DNA from 3 places in the Vibrio sp. R12-SG2-ISO1 genome. Region 2 is predicted to be linked to each of the others. Evidence: riboswitches for the same ligand, from Rfam matches in the RefSeq annotation. Region 2 holds a riboswitch; each other region holds the start of a gene.
The links. A riboswitch is a leader RNA that binds a small molecule or an ion and turns the genes downstream of it on or off. The one in region 2 is predicted to bind thiamine pyrophosphate.
Positions count from the first base shown of each region.

Region 1 (7,180 bases), on a different contig from region 2:
GGGTAACCTGACCAGCCAAGCCGGATTCAAACGCTATCCGCCCGCTTTCCACCGCCATCTTAAACGCTTGCGCCATAGCAACTGGATTGCTCGCCGCCGCGATCGCGGTATTCACCAAAACCGCATCTGCGCCCATCTCCATCGCTTTTGCCGCATGAGACGGAGCACCAATCCCGGCATCAACAATGACGGGGACACCGGCTTGGTCGATGATGATCTCCAAAAAGTCTTGCGACGCCAGCCCTTTGTTCGAACCAATAGGCGCGCCAAGAGGCATCACTGCTGCGCAGCCCACCTCTTCTAAACGCTTACACAACACCGGGTCTGCGTGGCAATACGGCAAAACAATAAAGCCATCTTTGACCAACTGTTCTGCCGCTTTGAGGGTTTCAATTGGGTCAGGCATGAGGTATTTAGGATCGGGATGAATCTCCAGTTTAAGCCACTGTGTGCCCAAGGCTTCACGTGCTAAGTGCGCAGCGAAAATGGCGTCTTGTGCAGTTTTTGCCCCGGAGGTATTCGGTAATAGATTCACGCCAGCGGCGATCAACGGCGCTAAGATATCATCTTGCTTATCATGGATATCGACGCGCTTGAGCGCCATAGTCGCCAGTTGCGATCCCGACGCCTCAATAGCGCGCGCCATGGTAGTACTGTTCGAAAACTTACCCGTGCCGGTAAACAGACGCGAGTCAAACACTTTGCCCGCGATAGTAAGCGGTGTTATTGGCGCCATGATCAGCCTCCTGCAATGGCTTGAAATAGTGCGATGGCATCGCCTTGAATGACGATATGTCTGTCCCACTCGCTGCGCGGAACGACACAGTTATTGATGGCAAACACACAGCCCACCTCGGCGAGCGATAACTCAGCAATGAGCGCCGTCAATGTTGTCCCTGCGTGAGTCGTATGAGTTTCACCATTGACGGTGATAGTGATGGGTTCCATGTTCATTCCTTAACGGTGTTCGACTGACACACGTGACAAGTGGCATCCACTGAGATAGCTAACGTCTGCCAGCGCATCGTAAGTCCATCAAACAGGTGTAATGTTGATGGGCTAAGCTGTGGCTCATCAAGGGCTAACCATTGAATCGCCGCCAGCGCTTGGTAATTACCTAACGTCCCTACTACCGGACCTACCACGCCAAGTTCACTGCATTTTTGGCCAGAAGGAAGTGAATCGAACGGGTATAGGCAGTGGTAGCATGGACTATCTTGCTGATAGTCAAACAACGCGAACTGCCCTTGCCATCCAATGGCCGAAGCCGAGTTCAAAGGTGTCCGGTTTTTGAAGCAGAGCCGATTGATTTGCTGGCGCGTTTCAAGGTTGTCTGTGCAATCAAGCACGATGTCGGCAAGCATGATCTCAAGCGCAAGCTGGGTATCATCGAGCCGTTGGTCCATCGCGCGAATGCGAATCAAAGGGTTGAGGTGCTCTAATTGACTCTTAGCCGCCAACGCTTTGCTCTGCCCTTGGTCATCGTTTCGATAGATGACTTGGCGCTGAAGATTGCTTAGCTCGACACGGTCATCATCCACCAACACCAATTTACCCACACCAGCGGTAGCTAAATAAAGGCTTGCCGCTGACCCGAGGCCACCACAACCAATCAGCAACACATGAGCATTCGCCAACTTTGCTTGCCCTTGTTCACCCCATTGCGGCAGCGACACTTGTCTTTGGTAACGTAAGAACGCCTCGTCAGACAGGATGGTCATCCGTGATCTCCTACTTGCTTGTTTGCCTTCATCAACTCAGTAAAAGCCGCAATGACCGGTTTTGGATCATCGGAGAGCGTAATCGCACGTACGACAGCCAAGCTTGAGACGCCGCACTGCCACACCATCGCAGCGTTACCTTGGTCGATACCGCCAATCGCAACCGTAGGAAAGCCCATACCTTGCGAGCGAGGAATCGAATCAATCAACTGTTGATAAAGCTTCAAGCGCACTAAACCTTGCGGCTTTGAAGGCATAACTTTGGTCGTGGTTGGGAAGATATGCCCCAGTGCGATGTAGCTTGGCGCAATCTGCACAATACGCAACAGTTCGTAATAGCCATGTGTCGAGAGCCCTAAAGCGATATCTGCCTGTGACAATGCCTGCAAGTTCGACGCTTCAATATCTTCTTGGCCAAGGTGAACACCGAATGCACCGTGCTTTATCGCCAACTGCCAATGATCATTGATAAACACGTGTGCTTGATATTGCTGACCCAATGCAATTGCACGAATCACCTGCGCTTCCAAATCGGCTTGCTGTGGATCTTTGATGCGCAGCTGTATGGTTTTAATGCCTAGAGGCAGCAATCGTTCAATCCAACGGACATCGTCGACCACCGGATAGAGACCCAACACCTCTTTCACCATAGAGGGAAAAGAGATCGGTTGGCCTTCGGTTTTCCAACCGACACGAATGCCGAGAGTTTCGTCTTCCAGCACAGGCGTAGGAAACTGCTCAAAACAACAAGGCCATTGAGATGTTTCACGTGAAACATGCCCCATCGCACGTGCGAGCGTCAGTGCATCTTCAACGGGAAAATCGAGCGCCCGCAAGGTGATAAACCATGCGAAGTGCTGTGTAGGATCAAGCGCCATTTGGTGGACATTAAGCGCACGCACTTCAGCATGAGGCGGCGTGCTGTGCTGCCAAATATCAAGCATGCGTCCTTCGCACCTCGCGCCAATAACGATCGCATGCGGGGCATAGTCCGCCAGCGAGACATCACCCTCTGCAACTGAGTAAACCAGTTGATGGACGTTTTGTTCGCTATCGTCAGTGAGAGAGGAAGACTCGGAGACTTGCGTATCCCGAGCAATCCAAACAGAAGAAGACGCACCGCGCAGTTCAACCGTCGACTCAGCCCCGTCAATCAACTGAATCTCTTGTATGGCGAACCCTTGCTCGCCGGCCAATGCCAAGCATTGCGCGATATCATCGCGCAATGTGGGTTGTGAGTGAGGAATCACAATGTTCATCGCCGCGTTCCTACGACTCTGCACTTTCAGGCTGCGCGGCAGGATGATACAGCTCAGAACCCGATTGACGGAACTCCTCTGACTTTTGGCGCATCCCTTCGAGTGGATCGTCGAGCATTTTAACGGAGATGGCTTGGTCGGCTTCGACTTGTTGCGTGTCTTTAGCGTACTCGCGCACTTCCTGAGAAATTTTCATCGAACAGAATTTTGGTCCACACATTGAACAAAAGTGAGCCACTTTGCCCGACTCTTGCGGCAAAGTTTCATCGTGGAAAGCTCGCGCTGTATCAGGGTCAAGCGACAAGTTGAACTGATCCTCCCAGCGGAACTCAAAGCGAGCTTTTGAGAGTGCATTGTCACGAACCTGAGCACCAGGGTGGCCTTTAGCCAAATCCGCCGCATGCGCCGCGAGTTTATAAGTAATCAAGCCCGTCTTAACGTCTTCTTTATTGGGTAGACCCAAGTGCTCTTTCGGCGTCACATAGCAGAGCATCGCACAGCCGTACCAGCCAATCATCGCGGCGCCAATGCCAGAGGTAATATGATCGTACCCTGGGGCAATATCGGTCGTCAGAGGACCCAAAGTGTAGAATGGCGCTTCGTGGCAGTGCTCTAGCTGCTCATCCATATTGGCTTTGATCATGTGCATAGGTACATGCCCAGGGCCTTCAATGATCACCTGTACGTCATACTCCCACGCGATCTTAGTCAGTTCACCCAACGTGCGTAGCTCAGCAAACTGCGCTTCATCATTGGCATCGGCCACCGAACCTGGACGCAAGCCATCACCGAGCGAAAGCGCGACATCGTACTTGGCACAAATTTCACAAATTTCGCGGAAGTGGGTGTAAAGGAAGCTTTCTTGATGGTGAGCGAGACACCACTTAGCGATGATCGAGCCGCCGCGAGAGACAATACCCGTGACACGTTTGGCCGTCATCGGCACATAACGCAACAGCAAACCGGCATGAATCGTGAAGTAATCGACGCCCTGCTCAGCTTGCTCAATCAAGGTGTCTCGCATCACTTCCCAATTGAGGTTTTCTGCAATGCCATTCACTTTTTCAAGCGCTTGGTACATAGGCACGGTACCGATCGGAACTGGGCTGTTACGTAGAATCCACTCTCGAGTCTCGTGAATATTGCGTCCGGTCGACAAATCCATCACTGTATCGCCACCCCAACGTGTTGCCCAAACCAATTTCTCAACTTCTTCCTCAATGGAAGAGGTCACGGAGGAGTTGCCAATATTGGCGTTCACCTTGACCAAGAAGTTGCGACCAATGATCATTGGCTCCGCTTCCGGGTGGTTGATGTTGGATGGAATGATGGCACGGCCCGCGGCCACTTCTTGGCGGACAAACTCAGCACTGATGTCCTTTGGCAAGTGGGCCCCAAAGCTTTGACCTGGATGCTGTTGGTTCAACACCTCATCGCGATAACGAGCACGCCCCATGTTTTCACGCAGAGCGATGTATTCCATTTCCGGTGTAATCACACCTTGACGCGCGTAGTGGAGCTGAGTAACACACTGACCGCTTTTCGCACGGCGAATGCGAGGTAAGTTACCATAACGCAGCTCGTCTAGCGTATCGTCTTCCAAGCGCTGTTTGGTGTATACCGAACTGACCTCATCGAGCAGCTCCGTATCACCGCGCTCTTCAATCCACTGTTCACGTAACTTAGGTAATCCATGGTAGAGGTCAATCGTATGGTCAGGATCGGTATAAGGACCAGAAGTGTCGTAAACGCGAATCGGCTCATTGGGCTCAAAGATCGGCGCGTCTTTAGTACCGCCAATCAAGCTGTCAGCAAGGGAGATTTCTCGCATAGGAACACGAATATCAGGTCGTGAACCTTCTACATAAACCTTGCGTGAATTGGGGTACGCCTGTACCGAGAGGGTATCAATAAACTGTTTGGCTTCCAGTCTCGCTTGTTTGCGATTCGACATAGCATTTTTCCTTGCTCTTTATTGCTCGTAGGAGCATGAGTGTTAGAGATAAAAATGCTTGGCGGAAAGATGCGACAAGAGGGCGATCTGACGCGGGTATCTATCTGTAGATAGATCGCATGACGCTCAGATCAGAGAGAACGAATCCTAGATTAGGAGGGTCGATATCTTCTCTTGTTCCCTTCGCAGGTATTAACCTGATCAGGTTCAACGGATCCCGAATAAACGGTCTCAGCCTTATGGCACTCCGACAAGTGAACCGAGTATATAAAAACGGCTTGGATAAACCAAGCCGACCTGTGTAAATTTTGTCTAGTGAGGCTCAAAGCACCTCTAAGCAAGCTAGCTTTTGATCAGCAGTTGAAAGCCCACCCAAGCGGCAGAGATGCTTAATACCACATTGAGTAAGACATTGAGTCCCATCTTGAAAAAGGCGCCCTGCTGCATGAGTAAAACGTTGTCCATCGAAAACGTAGAGAACGTCGTCAAAGCACCAAGAAAACCGAGCCCGATGATCTGTCTCCATGGTTCAGTCGCAAGGTTGCCATTTTCAAACGCGGCAATCAGTAAGCCCATCGCCAGTGAGCCGACTACGTTAACAGTTAGCGTACCGTATGGAAAACCTCGCCCCAGTAATGTCGCACACAGCTCAGACACTAAATAACGAGAGCACGCACCAACGGCGCCACCCATGGCAATAAACCCTAAAATTGCAAACTGACCCATAACCCCTCCAAATTTATGGCGTTAGTGTAGCGCCAAACAGACAAAAAAACAGACTTCAGATCAATGTAATGACGCTAAACATCCTGCTAGATTTAAAAAGTTACAGGAGTCACTTTACTTCGATGTAGCCCATCAAACCGGTTTTCATGTGCTCTATGACATGACAGTGATACATCCACCGACCGGGGTTGTCCGCGACGAAAGCCGCTTTGGCACGACCATTCTTGCCCAGTAGTACCGTATCCGTATGGAACGGCTCTGGGAGCGGCTTACCGTCCATTTCGAGCACGGTAAAGGTGTGGCCATGAAGATGAATAGGATGATGGTACTGAGTGACATTTTTAAGATCGAAGATGTAGGTTTTGCCTAGCTCCAACTGTGCCAGCGGCGCAGGAATCGAATGACGACTCATCCCCTGCCACGCCACCTTGTTGGTCAACCAAAAGGTTGGACTCGCCTTGCCATCTTTGCCTACGGGCGTCACCGCACCTTGCCACTCAAACACAAAGTCAATCTCTTCAGCGTTGGCAAGATCGAGCGCGGGCACAGGGTTAAGAGGCAAGTTTGGCAGCGCTTGATCCTGTGGCAAATCAGACGCGACGACATCAAATTCACACAGAGGAAAAGGGAAACGCCCCTTCATTTGACGAACAAACACTTTGTTGCCAGCAGATGGTGCAATCAGACCAAGATCCACCCTCATGCCCGGTCCCATTTTATGCTGAGAGAGCTCAATTGGCGTGCTGACCGGGTTACCATCAATCGCCAATATCCAAGCCTCTGCCCCTTCAATCGCTATTGGATAGGTAATGGTATTGTCGACATTTGCAATGCGTAAGCGAGTGGTCGCGTGTGCTTTAAGCGTATATACAGGCTCATGAACGCCATTCACACTGCTCCACTCCCCTGGAGTGCCCATCCGAGCACTTAAACGTGGAATCATTCTCTCCTTCCACTGCCCCTGGCTGTCAATGTGCCAATGCTTGAGCATCAACGCATGCTCTTCATCAAAAACCACGGGGTCGCGCTCTTCAACAATAATCAGTCCAACGAGTCCTCGCCCTAACTGTTCAACGCTGTTCATGTGTGGGTGATACCAAAACGTGCCTGCGTCAGGCGGAGTGAATCGATACTCAAACGTCTCTCCCGGCATGATAGGCGCTTGACTGAGAAAAGGAACGCCGTCCATCTCGATAGGAATTCGCAAGCCGTGCCAATGTATGGTTGTAGGCTCTGACAGTTTGTTAGTGAAACGAATCACGACCTCTTCCCCCTGACGACAATAGAGTGTCTGCGCAGGGATCGCACCATTAAACCCCAGTACGTCTGTTTGATACCCAGGGACGAGTTCAGCCCGGCTAGGCTCAGCAGTGAGCTCGTAAACATAGCCTTCTCGAGTCCGAGTTTGCCGAGTCACTGAACAAGCAGGAATCATTGAGAGAGCAGACAAAGCAAGTGAAGATTGAAGAAATTGGCGACGACTCAAAGCCATAACGGTAAACACCTAAAACAGACAAGAC
Region 1 is NZ_JCBDGO010000002.1:2,047-9,226, reverse strand. Features, by position in the region: gene AC6R10_RS03395 (thiazole synthase) at 1-736, opposite strand, end outside; gene thiS (sulfur carrier protein ThiS) at 739-948, opposite strand; gene AC6R10_RS03385 (HesA/MoeB/ThiF family protein) at 951-1,715, opposite strand; gene AC6R10_RS03380 (thiamine phosphate synthase) at 1,718-2,980, opposite strand; gene thiC (phosphomethylpyrimidine synthase ThiC) at 2,991-4,934, opposite strand; TPP riboswitch at 5,096-5,194, opposite strand; gene crcB (fluoride efflux transporter CrcB) at 5,277-5,660, opposite strand; gene AC6R10_RS03365 (multicopper oxidase domain-containing protein) at 5,770-7,152, opposite strand.
Region 1: linked by a shared signal. The riboswitch ahead of thiC (phosphomethylpyrimidine synthase ThiC) and the one ahead of thiB (thiamine ABC transporter substrate binding subunit) in region 2 are both predicted to bind thiamine pyrophosphate.

Region 2 (7,180 bases):
GGCAAATACCTTACCGCTAAACTTGGTTTTTTGTAAATGACGGACGATGAGAGCTTGGTCAAGAAAACACCGATTGTGAGGCGCAGCGACTGGGAAGTGATGGAGGTTCTTAAAAAACAAGGCGCTCAGTGAGCGCCTTGGAGAGAATATCTGAGCCTTATTGGTCTTTGTATTCTGCGAGGAAAGATTCGACTTTCTTGACCATGTTTTTTGAGCCAACAAAGAAAGGCACACGTTGGTGCAGCTCTGTAGGTTCAATATCCATGATGCGTTTCTCACCGTCTGAGGCAATACCGCCCGCCTGCTCAATAATGAACGCCATTGGGTTGCACTCATAAAGAAGGCGCAGTTTGCCGCTCGGGTGGCTTTGCGTGCTTGGGTACAGGTAAATGCCGCCTTTCAGCAGGTTACGGTGGAAGTCCGACACCAAAGAGCCAATGTAGCGAGACGTGTACGGACGACCGTCATTCGGTTCGTTTTCTTGGCAGAATTTGATGTACTTTTTCACGCCCATTGGGAAACGGAAGTAGTTACCTTCGTTAATTGAGTAGATGCGGCCATCTTCTGGCACCATCATATTCTCATGAGACAAGCAGAACGTACCGATCGATGGATCGTAGGTAAAACCATTGACGCCATTGCCTGTGGTGTAGACAAGCATGGTCGATGAACCGTAAATCACATAACCGGCCGCGACTTGCTTGTTGCCTGGTTGAAGGAAGTCTTCTTCTGTCGGTGGGGTACCGATAGGAGAGACGCGGCGATAGATGGAGAAAATCGTTCCGACAGAGACGTTAACATCGATGTTAGATGAGCCATCGAGTGGATCCATCAATACCACGTATTTGGCGTTTTTGTTCAGTTCTTTATTGAACGCGACCGCCTCATCTTCTTCTTCACTTGCTACGCCACACACTTGATCGCGTGCTTCAAGTGCTGCTTTGAACTTCTCGTTCGCGTAAACATCCAGTTTTTGTTGGGCTTCGCCCTGAATGTTCTCACTACCAACGGCACCGGTGATATCACCAAGGCCAGCCGCGTTTATTTCGCGGTTGACGATTTTAGCCGCAAGGCGAATCGACGATAGTAGGGATGATAGATCACCGCTAGCGTGGGGGAAGTCCGTCTGTTTTTCAACAATGAACTCGCCAAGGGTGCGCATTCCAGACATGTTTATTCCTTAAAATCGCATAAGTTTGGGGGGAGTTGGGCAACCTCTTGCCATTTTATTGTTGGGGCGCAAGAGGGACGAAGCTATGCGTGAGCTTTTGTTTTTGCCTTGAGCAATTGTAAAACCATGATCTTATTATTGGTAACGAACTAACTGTCTAACCTCTCAATTTTTTTGGTAATTATTCAAATATTTTCACGGTTTTTCATCTTGAACAAACTTTGCTCGATTGTGCCAAGATTTCACATCCCAAGGACAAAGAGGTTCGCTTTTCAAGTCATTATCGCCATAATGAGCACTTCAAATTAGCCTTTTCAGGATCACTCTATGCATATTCATATCTTGGGAATTTGTGGCACCTTTATGGGAGGAGCGGCAATTTTAGCGCGTCAATTGGGGCACAAAGTCACCGGCAGTGACGCCAATGTGTACCCGCCCATGAGCACGCTACTTGAATCGCAAGGTATTGAAATTATAGAAGGGTTTGATCCGGCGCAGTTAAATCCGGCGCCCGATTTGGTGGTGATCGGTAATGCGATGAGCCGTGGTAACCCGTGTGTCGAACATGTGCTTGATAGCAACCTGCGTTACACCTCCGGCCCGCAGTGGCTGCAAGAGTTTTTGCTGCATGACCGATGGGTACTGGCGGTCGCGGGAACGCACGGCAAAACCACCACATCGAGTATGCTCGCTTGGATTCTGGAAGATTGCGGTTATGAACCCGGTTTTCTCGTGGGGGGCGTGCTTGGCAACTTTGGTTTGTCGGCAAGATTGGGCAACAGCCCGTTTTTCATAGTTGAAGCTGATGAATACGACAGCGCTTTTTTCGATAAGCGTTCTAAGTTCGTTCATTACCATCCACGTACCTTGGTCATGAATAACCTTGAGTTCGATCATGCAGACATCTTCGATGATCTGGAAGCGATTAAGCGCCAATTTCACCATCTAGTGAGAACCGTACCGGGCAATGGTCGGATGTTTACTCCTCAATCAGACCAGGCGCTGCAAGACGTTATTGCCCGTGGCTGCTGGAGCGAACAAGAGTACACAGGGTGCGAATCTGGCTGGCAAGCGCAAAAACAGGCCCAAGATGGCAGTGTCTTTGATGTCTTATTGGCGGGAGAAATAGTGGGTCGAGTGACGTGGGATTTAGTCGGCGATCACAACGTCAGCAATGCGTTGATGGCCATCGCGGCGGCGCGTCATGTGGGTGTCACTCCGGATCACGCTTGTGAGGCGTTAGGGCGCTTTATTAATACCAAACGCCGCTTAGAGTTAAAAGGGCAGGTCAATGACATCACTGTGTATGACGACTTTGCTCATCATCCAACGGCGATTGAACTGACATTGGGCGGCTTACGTAACAAGGTGGGTCAATCCCGAATCCTTGCGGTGTTGGAGCCGCGCAGTGCAACCATGAAACGCGGGGTGCACAAAGAGACGCTCGCGGCCTCATTGCAGGCGGCCGATGAAGTGTTCCTCTTTCAACCTGAGTCAATTACCTGGTCCGTGAGTGAGATTGCCGAGCAGTGCGCGCAACCTGCTTATGTCTCTGACGACATCGACGACTTGGTGCGCAATATCGCTCGGCATGCTCGCCCCGGCGATCAGATTCTGGTGATGAGTAACGGCGGGTTTGGCGGAATTCACGACAAACTGTTAGCGCAATTAGCCCAATAATAAGAGATACGCATAATGTCTGAAAAATCCATCACCCTCGCTTTCACCGGAGCCTCAGGCGCGCCTTACGGGCTGCGTTTGTTGCAGTGCTTGTTGGCCGCGGACTATCAGGTTTACCTGCTGGTTTCATCGGCGGCGCGAGTGGTGTTGGCCACCGAACACGGATTAAAACTGCCTGCCAATCCAGACAGCGCCAAGCAAGCCTTAGTCACCCATCTTAATTGCGACCCGGCTAAATTAGTGGTGTGCGGTAAAGAGGATTGGTTCTCGCCCGTGGCCTCTGGCTCAGCGGCGCCCAAGCAAATGGTGGTCTGCCCTTGTTCGGCAGGAAGCGTCGCTGCGATTGCTCATGGTATGTCCGATAATCTGATTGAACGTGCCGCCGATGTGGTGATGAAAGAGCGTGGTCAATTGCTGCTGGTAGTTCGAGAAACGCCGTTCTCAACCTTGCACCTTGAGAACATGCACAAGCTCTCGCAGATGGGCGTTACCATTATGCCCGCCGCGCCCGGTTTTTATCACCAACCTAAATCGATAGACGATCTTATTGATTTTATGGTCGCGCGCATTTTGGATCACCTCGGCATCGAGCAATCCTTGGTGGCGCGCTGGGGCTATGATCAACGTAACGATTCGTGATTGCGCCTTGGTGGGCCGTCACGCAAGTATGGCTATTGTAGGGCAGACCTATTACAATCAAGCCGAACCTCATCGGGGAGCTATTCATTCACTGAATGACGCTGAGATCGAGCTTTGCTCGGGACCCGTAGACCTGAACCAGATAATGCTGGCGTAGGAATTGAGCGAGGACATCAGACGTCTGTTTGTCCCTCAGACCTGCGTGGCTCAACAAGGAGAGCGAGCAGTGAAATCCACTTTTATCCCTTCAATTATGCCACTTTGTGCCGCCGTGGCATTGACGTCTTTTTCTGCAACCGCAGCCGATACGTTAACCGTTTATACCTATGACTCTTTCGCTGCCGATTGGGGTCCAGGCCCAGCGGTAAAAAAAGCGTTTGAAGCACAGTGCGACTGTACGTTGAATTTTGTAGCTTTGGATGATGGCGTCTCTATCCTCAATCGCTTGAGACTGGAAGGCAACAATAGCAAAGCCGACATTGTGTTGGGGTTAGACAACAACTTGATGGCAGAAGCGCAGCAAACCGGTTTGTTGGTTGAGCATAGCGTCGATACGTCATCCGTCACCTTGCCAGGCGGCTGGTCCAATACGACCTTTGTGCCGTACGACTACGGTTACTTCGCGTTTGTCTACAACAAAGAGACCTTAGCTGAGCCACCGACTAGCCTCAAAGCGCTGGTGGAATCAAATGACGACTTAACAGTCATCTACCAAGACCCGCGTACCTCAACCCCGGGTCAAGGTTTGATGCTGTGGATGAAATCTGTCTATGGCGACGAAGCGCCGCAGGCGTGGAAGGCGTTGGCGAAAAAGACAGTGACGGTCACGAAAGGGTGGTCAGAAGCGTACTCGATGTTCTTAAAAGGCGAGTCTGACATGGTGCTCTCTTACACCACGTCACCTGCGTACCATCTGATTGCCGAAAATGAGGCTAAGTTCGCTGCGGCGAATTTCGCGGAAGGTCATTACACTCAAGTAGAAGTGGCCGCCAAAGTTAAAACGAGCGCGAACAGCGAGTTGGCGGATGCCTTTATGCAGTTTATCCTCAGCGATGACTTTCAGTCGGCCATGCCCACAGGGAACTGGATGTACCCTGTCACTGACGTTGCGTTACCAGAAGGGTATCAAAGCCTGACGAAGCCAAGCCAAGCCTTGAGCTTTAGCGCTGAAGAGGTGGCTACCCACCGCAAAGCGTGGATTCGTGAATGGCAAAACGCGTTGACCTTCTAAGGTTGGGCGTTCGTGCAATCTGTCCCTAAATTAGGCGTATGGGTCGCGATGTTGATCGCGGCCTTTGTCGTTTCTGCGTTGCTGGCATTGCTCAATCAAGCGCCTTCCTTCGATCTGCGTGTCATTTGGCAAGACCCTTATTACCGCCACGTTACCCAATTTAGCTTCTATCAATCTTTCCTCTCAACGCTGCTCAGTGTCGGCTTGGCGATCCCCGTCGCCCATGCTTTGTCGCGGCGGCAGTTTATCGGCAAAGCCTTGGTACTTAAGCTGTTTGCGACCACTTTGGTGCTGCCTGTGTTGGTGGGGGTGTTTGGCTTGCTGGCGATTTATGGGCGCAGTGGTTGGCTGGCGACACAGCTTGCGCAGTGGGATCTCTCGTTGCCATTTAATATTTACGGTTTGCACGGCATTTTGCTCGCGCACCTCTTTTTTAATCTTCCTTATGCGGCGCGTTTGCTGCTGCAATCACTAGAGTCGATTCCGGCGGAGCAACACAAACTGTGCGCCCACTTAGGCATGGGGCATTGGCAAAAGTTTAAGTGGGTCGAATGGCCGCGGATGAGGCAGCAATTAGCGCCCGTTTGCGGGTTGGTGTTTATGCTCTGCTTTACCAGTTTCGCCACTGTAATGGCACTGGGCGGCGGGCCTAAATCGACCACTATTGAGCTCGCGATTTACCAAGCGATCAAGTTTGATTTTGATTTGCAAGCGGGCGCGTTATTGGCGATTTGGCAGATGTTGCTATGTGGCTTAATGGCACTATCGATTCAACGTTTCGCCCGACCTATTGCCACTTCGATGGGCAGCAACGCACCTGCTGCGTTGGTGGTGAAAGACAATCTACTCTCTAAGTGCTGGGATGGCGCTTGGGTAGGATTTAGCTTGCTGTTAGTGTTGCCGCCTCTTGGGATGGTACTAGCCAGTGGCATGAATTCTCAGGCGTTAAGTGTGCTGAGCGATGGCCGATTTTGGTCCGCGCTCGGCGCGTCACTGAAAGTGGCGAGCATGGCGAGCGTTATCGCTGTCAGTGCGGGCACGGCGATTTTATTGTCGAGCCGAAGACTGCGCCTCAATCAACGTGAGAAAACCGCGGATAAGATAGAGCTGCTAGGGACCATCATCCTGGTGACCCCAGGATTAGTGATCTCGACCGGGCTCTTTTTGCTGCTCCGTTCGTGGACGGATGCGCTCAGCTACGCCTTGGTCGTTGTTGTTGCGGTCAACGCGTTAATGGGGCTGCCTTATGTGATCAAAACCTTGGCTCAGCCGATGTTGCAACTTGAGCAGCAGTATCAGTACCTTTGTGCAACCCTTGGAATCCGCGGTTGGCGCCGTTTACGAGTGGTGGAGTGGCGCGCATTAAAACGGCCGCTGGCGCACGCGTTTGCCATCAGCTTTATGTTTTCTATGGGTGATCTCAGTGCCATCGCGCTGTTTGGCAGTCAGGAGTTTCGTACTCTGCCGCTCTACCTGTTCCAACTGCTCGGCAGCTACCAAATGGACGCGGCGGCGGTCGTATCGGTCACTTTACTGCTTTTGAGTGTGGGCTGCTTTGCGCTGATGGAGCGCCTGTTTCGCCCTCGCTCTGCCTCTACCCCCACCAATAGGAGTCACTATGCTCACTCTCAGTGACCTGCATTACGATTATCATGCCGAGTCATTTCAGTTTGATCTGCACGTTGAGGCAGGGCAAGTCGTCGCGCTAATGGGACCCAGTGGCGCAGGGAAGTCGACCTTACTCGCCTTGATGGCGGGTTTTATTGAACCATTAAGCGGTGAAATTTTAGCGCAAGGTCAAACACTCAACGGGCTGGCACCTTATCAGCGCCCGTTTGCGATGTTGTTTCAAGAACACAACTTGTTTGCTCACCTTACCGTGTTGGAAAACATCGGCCTTGGATTGGATCCCGGCTTGAAGTTGTCTGCAACGCAGAAACAGGCGGTAGTGCAAGCGGCGCAGCAGGTGGGGGTGGCGGAGTATTTGTCTCGATTGCCGCATGAGCTCTCTGGTGGCCAGCGTCAACGGGTTGCGTTAGCGCGCTGCTTTGTACAATCTGCGCCGATATGGCTGCTCGACGAGCCCTTTTCAGCGCTCGATCCTTTGCTCAGGTTAGAGATGCTATCACTGGTCAAACAGTTGGCGAGTGAGCGTGATATTACGGTCGTGATGGTGACGCACCACTTGGGTGATGCGAAAGCGATCGCAACGCATTTTGCGTTTGTCGAAAAGGGTCATGTCGCAGCGACTGGGCCGATCTCAGAACTAGCAGCGACCCACTCGGACTCTAGCCTCGGCGCATTTGTTCAGGCGGCCACCACGGCGCACAACTGAGCGCTATAACAATGGGCTAGAAAGCAGAGATAAAAAAAGCGGATAAGTGTGCACTTATCCGCGTCAATCATCACTGACTAAGAGCGTGTTATTGTGGCTCTTCGCTGCTCAATGCTTTGAGGAT
Region 2 is NZ_JCBDGO010000010.1:108,358-115,537, reverse strand. Features, by position in the region: gene fbp (class 1 fructose-bisphosphatase) at 158-1,171, opposite strand; gene mpl (UDP-N-acetylmuramate:L-alanyl-gamma-D-glutamyl-meso-diaminopimelate ligase) at 1,499-2,851, shown strand; gene AC6R10_RS09625 (flavin prenyltransferase UbiX) at 2,867-3,490, shown strand; TPP riboswitch at 3,554-3,667, shown strand; gene thiB (thiamine ABC transporter substrate binding subunit) at 3,744-4,721, shown strand; gene thiP (thiamine/thiamine pyrophosphate ABC transporter permease ThiP) at 4,770-6,356, shown strand; gene thiQ (thiamine ABC transporter ATP-binding protein) at 6,340-7,056, shown strand; gene yjgA (ribosome biogenesis factor YjgA) at 7,145-7,180, opposite strand, start outside.

Region 3 (7,180 bases), on a different contig from region 2:
ACCGCCGTATTACCGCTAACACAGAAATGCGCCTGACAGGCCCAGCGGCGGGTCATGCGTTGATGAAAACCAAATTGGATCCTTCAGGCTTAGCGCCACTCGGCACCTTTAATAACTGCGCCAACGGTCAAACGCCTTGGGGCACATACTTAACCTGTGAAGAGAACTTCCACGGCTATTTTGGCACCAGTACGACGGCAGAGTTGAGCGACGATCATAAACGTTACGGAATCAAAGCAGCGAAGAGCAGTTACCAGTGGCATGATACCGATGAGCGTTTCGATGTCGCTAAGCATCCGAATGAACCACACCGTTTTGGTTGGGTTGTGGAGATCGATCCAAACGATCCGACGTCGACGCCGCTTAAGCGCACTGCACTCGGGCGATTTAAGCACGAGAATGCGGCACTGTTGATCAACGATGATGGTCATGTCGTGGTGTACCTAGGTGATGATGAGCGCGGGGAGCACATTTACAAATTTGTCTCTCGCGATCGCTACCAACCGGGCAATGATGCTGCCAATCGCAACTTGCTTGAAGAGGGCACCTTGTATGTCGCCAAGTTCGAGATGGACGACAACGAGTTGAAAGGCAAAGGCCAGTGGATTGAACTGACTTATGGCAAAAATGGTCTGACTAAAGAGAACGGTTTTAACGATCAAGCCGAGGTGATGATTTTTGCACGTCGCGCGGCGACTCAAGTTGGCGCGACTACGATGGATCGCCCAGAGTGGGTGGCGGTGCACCCAGACAACCAACACGTGTTCTGTACCCTCACCAACAACAAAAACCGCGGCGTAAAAGAGGGCCAACCTGTCGGTGGTCCTAACCCTCGTGCTGAGAACCACTACGGACAAATTGTTCGCTGGGTACCGACCTCGGGCGATCACACCCAAGCAGAGTTTGATTGGGATTTGTACCTGATTGCGGGTAACCCAACGGTGCACAAAGATTCGCTCTACGCGGGTAGTGACAACATCAACGCCGACAACATGTTTAATAGCCCGGATGGTATCGGCTTTGATAAAGCCGGTCGTTTGTGGATTCAAACGGACGGAAACTACTCAAATCAGGGCGATTTTGCAGGTCAAGGGAACAACCAAATGTTGTGCGGCGATCCTAATACTGGTGAAGTGCGACGTTTCTTGACGGGGCCAATTGCTTGTGAGATCACGGGGCTGACCTTCTCCGCCGACTACAAAACTATGTTTGTGGGTGTTCAGCATCCGGGCGAGAAAGGTGCGCCTTCTCACTACCCAGGTGGTGGTGACAGCAAGCCTCGCTCCACCATTGTTGCCATTACCCGTGAAGATGGCGGCGTTATTGGCGCTTAAGCTGTCTCACTGTTTGCATCAACAATCATTCGCATCAAGATGGGCGCCACGAGCGCCCATTTTCTATTGCCGATCTCCACATTGGCATATTTATGCGATCGCTCGCATAAAAAACGTCAAGGTTTCGTGTGTTCACCGCAAAGAGTGTTGCGCTTCACAATCGCAATCCCTATATTGAAAGAGTACTCAGCATAACCTTAAGGTGTTCTAATCCGAATAAACTCCAGATAACAATACGACATTGAGCGATTGACCCGGCGAATCTACCCCATTTCTATTGGTTCAGACGCCCCAACGTAAAAAGAATAAAGTCTATCTGAGCGCCTTCTGATGAGAGAAGTGGCACCTTTAGGTTATCAAGTACGGTGATGATAACTGAGGAGGAGGAGGTTAGGCTATGGTATCACTACTTTGGGTAGCATTAGGTTGTGTGGTCTTCTTATGTTGTTGGAGTGCTCAGCATGGTCTCCCTATGCTGGGGCTTAAACTGGATGAGTCCGATCTACTGATTATATCTGAACTCGCTGGCGAAGACGTCTTAGAGGCATGACCTCAAATAAACGACGATAATGAGCGTTGAAGCAGCAGCAAAAATGGAGCCTTGGGCTCCATTTTGCGTTTCAAGCCTATCGAAAATTTTGGCTATGGCAGTGCGTTGCGTTATAGCGAGATCACGTCCGTCAACTTATCCACCACCGTATGAAAACGGGCTGGCCACGCTCTTTGTTTCTTGCTCACCAAATACAGGGTCTCGACGACGGCTCTCTTTGGCTGATGCACAGCAAGTTGATCGCGCAAAGTGAAAGAGCTGAATGCGCTGTGTGGCAGCACCGTAAAACCGAGCCCTTTGGCAACTGGCAGAAGAATTTGGCTGAGTTGGTTGATGTAGCCCGAGGTGCGCAGGGCGCGAATATCAATCCCCGCCAGCGCTTTGTCGCCACACTGCGAAAAGTAGAGCGAGAGATAGTGCTCCGCGTCGGGGTGGCGAATTAAACCGAGCTCAAGGAGAAGTTCAGGGGTGATAGGCTCGTCGACGTTTGCCGGTACAATCAAACACATGGTTTCTTGACCTATCTCCTGCGCTTCGATTCTCGGGTCGAGCGGAATGTGGGTGACAAGGCCCAAATCGGCGCGTCCCTCAGCCAAATCGTCGATGATCTTGCGGTTGGGGGCGACTTCCAGCTTGACGACCAGTTGTGAAAATTCACACTGTAAATCGAGCAGATGCGGGTAGATAAGCTGCGCCAACGCGCCAGAGCAAGAGACCGACACTTCACCTCGATGCGCGTCATCCTGAGATAACGAAGCAATCAGGTCTGTTTCTTGTTTGGCGCGCTGCTTTGCGTACTGATAGACCTGTCTGCCTTGTTCCGTTACTTCAAAGCTCTTGTTGTGACGCGCAATCAGTGGGTAGCCGCAAGCCTGTTCGAGCTTTTTGATGTGCTGGCTGACACCGGGCTGAGTCATGAACAGCTTTTCTGCGGTATGAGTAAAGTGGCCGGTCTCGACCAAGGTTTGAAACGTTTTGAGCCAGAGTGGATTGAGCATAACCGTCAAATCAATAACGAAAATTTATAAAATTAAGAGTAAACGATAATGTTCTGTGTGCCAAACGTCGCGTTCGTATCGCCCACTCCTCGATTCACTCGGGTTATTTAAGTGATCTGAATAGGTTGCATCTGCGCTACCACAGGGTTAAGGTTGGCGACATAGTCGGGGAGCGTTCCTTCTGCTCGAATCATAACGATAGCTTGATTAACGAGCCTGTCGTAGAAGCATAGAAGGAAGGCTGAGATCGCATCGCGAGACCCGTTGAACCTGATTCAGTTAGCACTGACGTAGGGAACTATTCATAACGCGGTGTCGTGGGGTCGCCACAATCTCGCCCGTTATGTGTTGTGCTTGGCCAACGCGCTCTGCACACAGTTCCTGACGCGTGCGTGAGGAACACCGATGAACCAAACCGCATTTTATGACCCTCAAACTCCGATTGTCCTAACCATCGCTGGCTCCGACAGTGGCGGCGGCGCGGGCATCCAAGCCGACATCAAAGCGATCAGTGCAACAGGCAGTTACGCCTGCTCCGTTATTACGGCCATTACCGCGCAAAATACCCGTGGCGTTCACGCCATTCATCCTATCCCTATCGACCATGTTCAAGCGCAGCTCGATGCGGTATTGAGCGATCTCAATGTCGTGGCGGTGAAGGTTGGCATGCTGGCTGACGCTGAAATCATCCGTGTCGTGGCACAAAGTTTGGCGGCGTATCAGCCCAAGTTTCTAGTGGTGGACCCGGTGATGGTGGCCACCAGTGGTGACAGCTTACTGCACGCCAGTGCGGTGGGGGCGCTCAAGAAAGAACTGCTACCGCTTGCCGATATGATCACACCAAACTTACCCGAGGCGGCGGCGCTGACTGGGCGAGCAACGCCGACATCGGAAGAGGAGATGGGAGCGATGATTGACGCCCTGCGCGCCTTGGGCGCCAAAACAGTGCTTCTTAAAGGGGGGCATTTAGAGGGCGAAAGCAGCAACGATCTGCTGATTGAAACGACTGGCAGTGAATTGATTCGCGCTAAACGAGTCGCCACTCATAATACTCATGGCACGGGTTGCACGTTGTCATCGGCCACTGCGTCCTATCTTGCCCAAGGGTATCGGCTGCACAAAGCGGTCCATTTGGCCAAGCAATACATCTCACAAGCCATCGCGCATGCCGATGAACTCTCTATTGGTCAAGGACATGGGCCTGTGCACCACTTTTTCTCTGGTCACCAAAATGTACGTTAATCGCGATGGTGTGCAGTCACATCACATGGCCCTATTTGGGCATCGAGACCGAGCCAGAGCGGCTAGAGTTGAGAATAAAACGCGCCGCGTCATAGCGATCATTGGAGAGAGGAATATAGCCAGAGTGGGAGACAACTTTGTTGATGTTGTCTCTGTCGATATAACTATCGACAAAGCGTTTCAGTGATGGCCGCTTCTCTAGCGCCTGTTTGTTCACGTAAATAAACAGAGGGCGGGAAAGTGCGGTGTATCGTCCCATAATCACGTTCTCGACACTGGGTTTGACCGCGTTGAAGCCAGAGGGAGAGATGGCGACCGCTTTCAACTTGTCTTGATTTTGCAAATAGTAGGCAAAGCCGATAAACGCCATAGCGTTGGGGTCGGCGGCCACTTCGGCGACTAAGGCTTCATCGTCTTCATTCGCGGTGTAGTCTTGTCGACTCGCTTTGCCATCAAGCACCACCTCAACAAAATAGTCATAAGTGCCTGAATCTGATCCAGGGCCGTGCAGGACGATGGGGCGATCAGGGAAGTGCGGATTGACTTGCTGCCAGTGAGTTATCGTGCGTTCAGCGGTGCTTTCCCAGAGTGTTTTCAGTTCATCAAGAGAGAGCGCATCGATCCACTGATTTTCTTTGTTCACCACCACGGTTATTGCATCGAGTGCGACAGGGAGCTCAATATAGTCGATGTGGTTGATCTCACACAGCGCTCGCTCTTTCTCTTTAATCGGGCGAGAGGCGTTAGAAATATCCGTGCGGCCTCGGCAAAACTTGCGAAATCCGCCACCTGTGCCAGTGATGCCCACCACCACTTGGGTGTTGTGCCGCTCGGCACGCATAAAGTGATCGGCGACGGCTTGAGTGATCGGGTACACGGTACTCGACCCTTCAATTTTGATCAGATCTTTCCCGTGTGCCGTGGTACTCATCAGCGCTAGGCATACAGAAGCAAGAACAGTCGAACGCAATCGAAAAGTCATGGTTGAGCACAAAGGAAGAATCAACATACCGCGACTATACGAGCTAGCACTTTTGAGCTCAATATCTTCACGTGGACTGTCACTAAAGATTCATCAATTACTCACCAATAATAACTATGCTGAATATCTTCATGGGGTTGTAACATTTCTTCACTAGGCTGACTCGCCTATGTTTTTATTCCTGCCCGCAAAATACGTGGGTAAACGTTCGTGTGATGCTATGAAGCGCAAATTCATTTTTACTTCCATTCTCGCCTTGTTGGTGATCACGTTTACGTCGGCGCTAGTGACCCAAGCGACCCATCTTTTAGTGAAAAAGTCCCCGCTTGCGGAAGCGGCCGCTGAAATTAAAGTCAACGGTACGCTGGCCTACCTTTGGTTTGATGAGATCATGTCGGGCGATACCGCTCAGTCGATTCAGGAAGTGTGGTACTATTTAGAAATCGCCGATTGGCATGTGGTCGCGCTGCTTGAAGGCGGCGAGAGCATCATGGGCAATTATGAGCCAGTCACGGACAACGAATTACGTGAGCGTCTGGTTGAGCTTCGCAAAACGCTGGCGCAATTTCGCCTTCATGTGGAATCCACCTACCAAAAAATTCAGGCGCAGCGAGCGGATGCGTTTTTAAGCGCCGGACGCGACGAGCAATTTTTGGAGTTTGCCAGCCAAGCGGATGAGATCCAGCGCGTGATCAAAGCCAGTTATGAATCTGGGATTTCCAATTACACGCAAACCAGCATCACCCTGATTATTGCGGTGATTGTGATTGCTGCCTACTCGATACGATTGCAGCACCGCTATGAGAAAAACCGCGATCAATTGCTCCACTCTCTCACGCAAGCCAAAGCCGCAATAGAGGAGAAAAATGAGCAACTGCACAACCGAGCTTACTTCGACCCTTTAACTGGGTTGCCAAACCGAGCGCTGTTTTTAGACCGACTAGGCCAATCTATCCTCAACGCGGACCGCTCGAAAAAGCCGTTTGCTTTACTGTTCATCGATTTAGATCATTTTAAAGACGTCAACGATCTTTATGGGCATGAGATGGGCGACCGCTTGCTTGAGCAAGTCGCAAAGCGGATTGAGAGTAGCATTCGCATCACCGACTTGTCGGCGCGCTTCAGTGGCGATGAGTTTGTGGTGGTACTGAGTCACTTAAACAGCGTCAATAGCGCAATCAGTGTCGCCAACCGTATCGCCTCCAAGTTGATAGATACCTTGCAGCAGCCGTTTCATATAGAGGGTGTGGCGGTGAATGTGTCCGCCAGTATTGGCATTTCGCTCTATCCCGAAGACAGTGCGACGCAAGACAGCTTGCTACGCTACGCGGACAACGCCATGTATCACGCCAAAGCGATGGGCAAAAACAATTTTCAGTTTTACTCCAAAGAGCTCAACCGCATTGCGATGTCGCAAAAAGAGACCGAGAGCGATCTCAATAAAGCGATTGAGCGTGATGAATTCGAGCTGCACTTTCTGCCCAAATGGCAGTTGAACGATGAGAAAGTGGTCGGCGTTGAAGCCTTAGTGCGTTGGAACCATCCCACCAAAGGGCGGTTGTACCCCAATGATTTTATTCCCGTGGCCGAATCCACCGGTTTGATTCGCTTGCTTGATTTGTTGGTGATGCGCAAAGCGCTGCAAGCCAAGAGAAAGTGGTTAGATGACGGCGTCGAAACTGGGGTGGTGGGGGTGAATATTTCCGCGAAGAGCTTAAAGCATCCGGGCTTTTTTGACAGTTTGAAAAAGGTCATTGTTCAGTCCGGCGTTCCGACACGCTACTTAGAGGTGGAAATCACCGAGACCGTGATGATTGAGAATACCGAACTCGCGCAGGTGATTTTCAAAGAGTTACAGCAACTGGGTGTGCGCGTGGCATTGGACGATTTCGGTACCGGCTTTTCATCACTCTCTTACTTGAAAGATTTCGAGTTTCAAACGCTCAAAATCGATCGCAGTTTTGTTATCGATTATGCCAATAATGCCACCTCGTCGGTATTGCTGAAAAACATTATCTCGCTTGGCAACGAGCTTGGTGTTTCTGTGGTTGCTGAGGGCGTTGAAACCGCTGCC
Region 3 is NZ_JCBDGO010000019.1:264,617-271,796, reverse strand. Features, by position in the region: gene AC6R10_RS14525 (PhoX family protein) at 1-1,334, shown strand, start outside; gene AC6R10_RS14520 (hypothetical protein) at 1,732-1,884, shown strand; gene AC6R10_RS14515 (LysR family transcriptional regulator) at 1,995-2,882, opposite strand; TPP riboswitch at 3,039-3,196, shown strand; gene thiD (bifunctional hydroxymethylpyrimidine kinase/phosphomethylpyrimidine kinase) at 3,288-4,124, shown strand; gene AC6R10_RS14505 (PstS family phosphate ABC transporter substrate-binding protein) at 4,156-5,106, opposite strand; gene AC6R10_RS14500 (putative bifunctional diguanylate cyclase/phosphodiesterase) at 5,327-7,180, shown strand, end outside.
Region 3: linked by a shared signal. The riboswitch ahead of thiD (bifunctional hydroxymethylpyrimidine kinase/phosphomethylpyrimidine kinase) and the one ahead of thiB (thiamine ABC transporter substrate binding subunit) in region 2 are both predicted to bind thiamine pyrophosphate.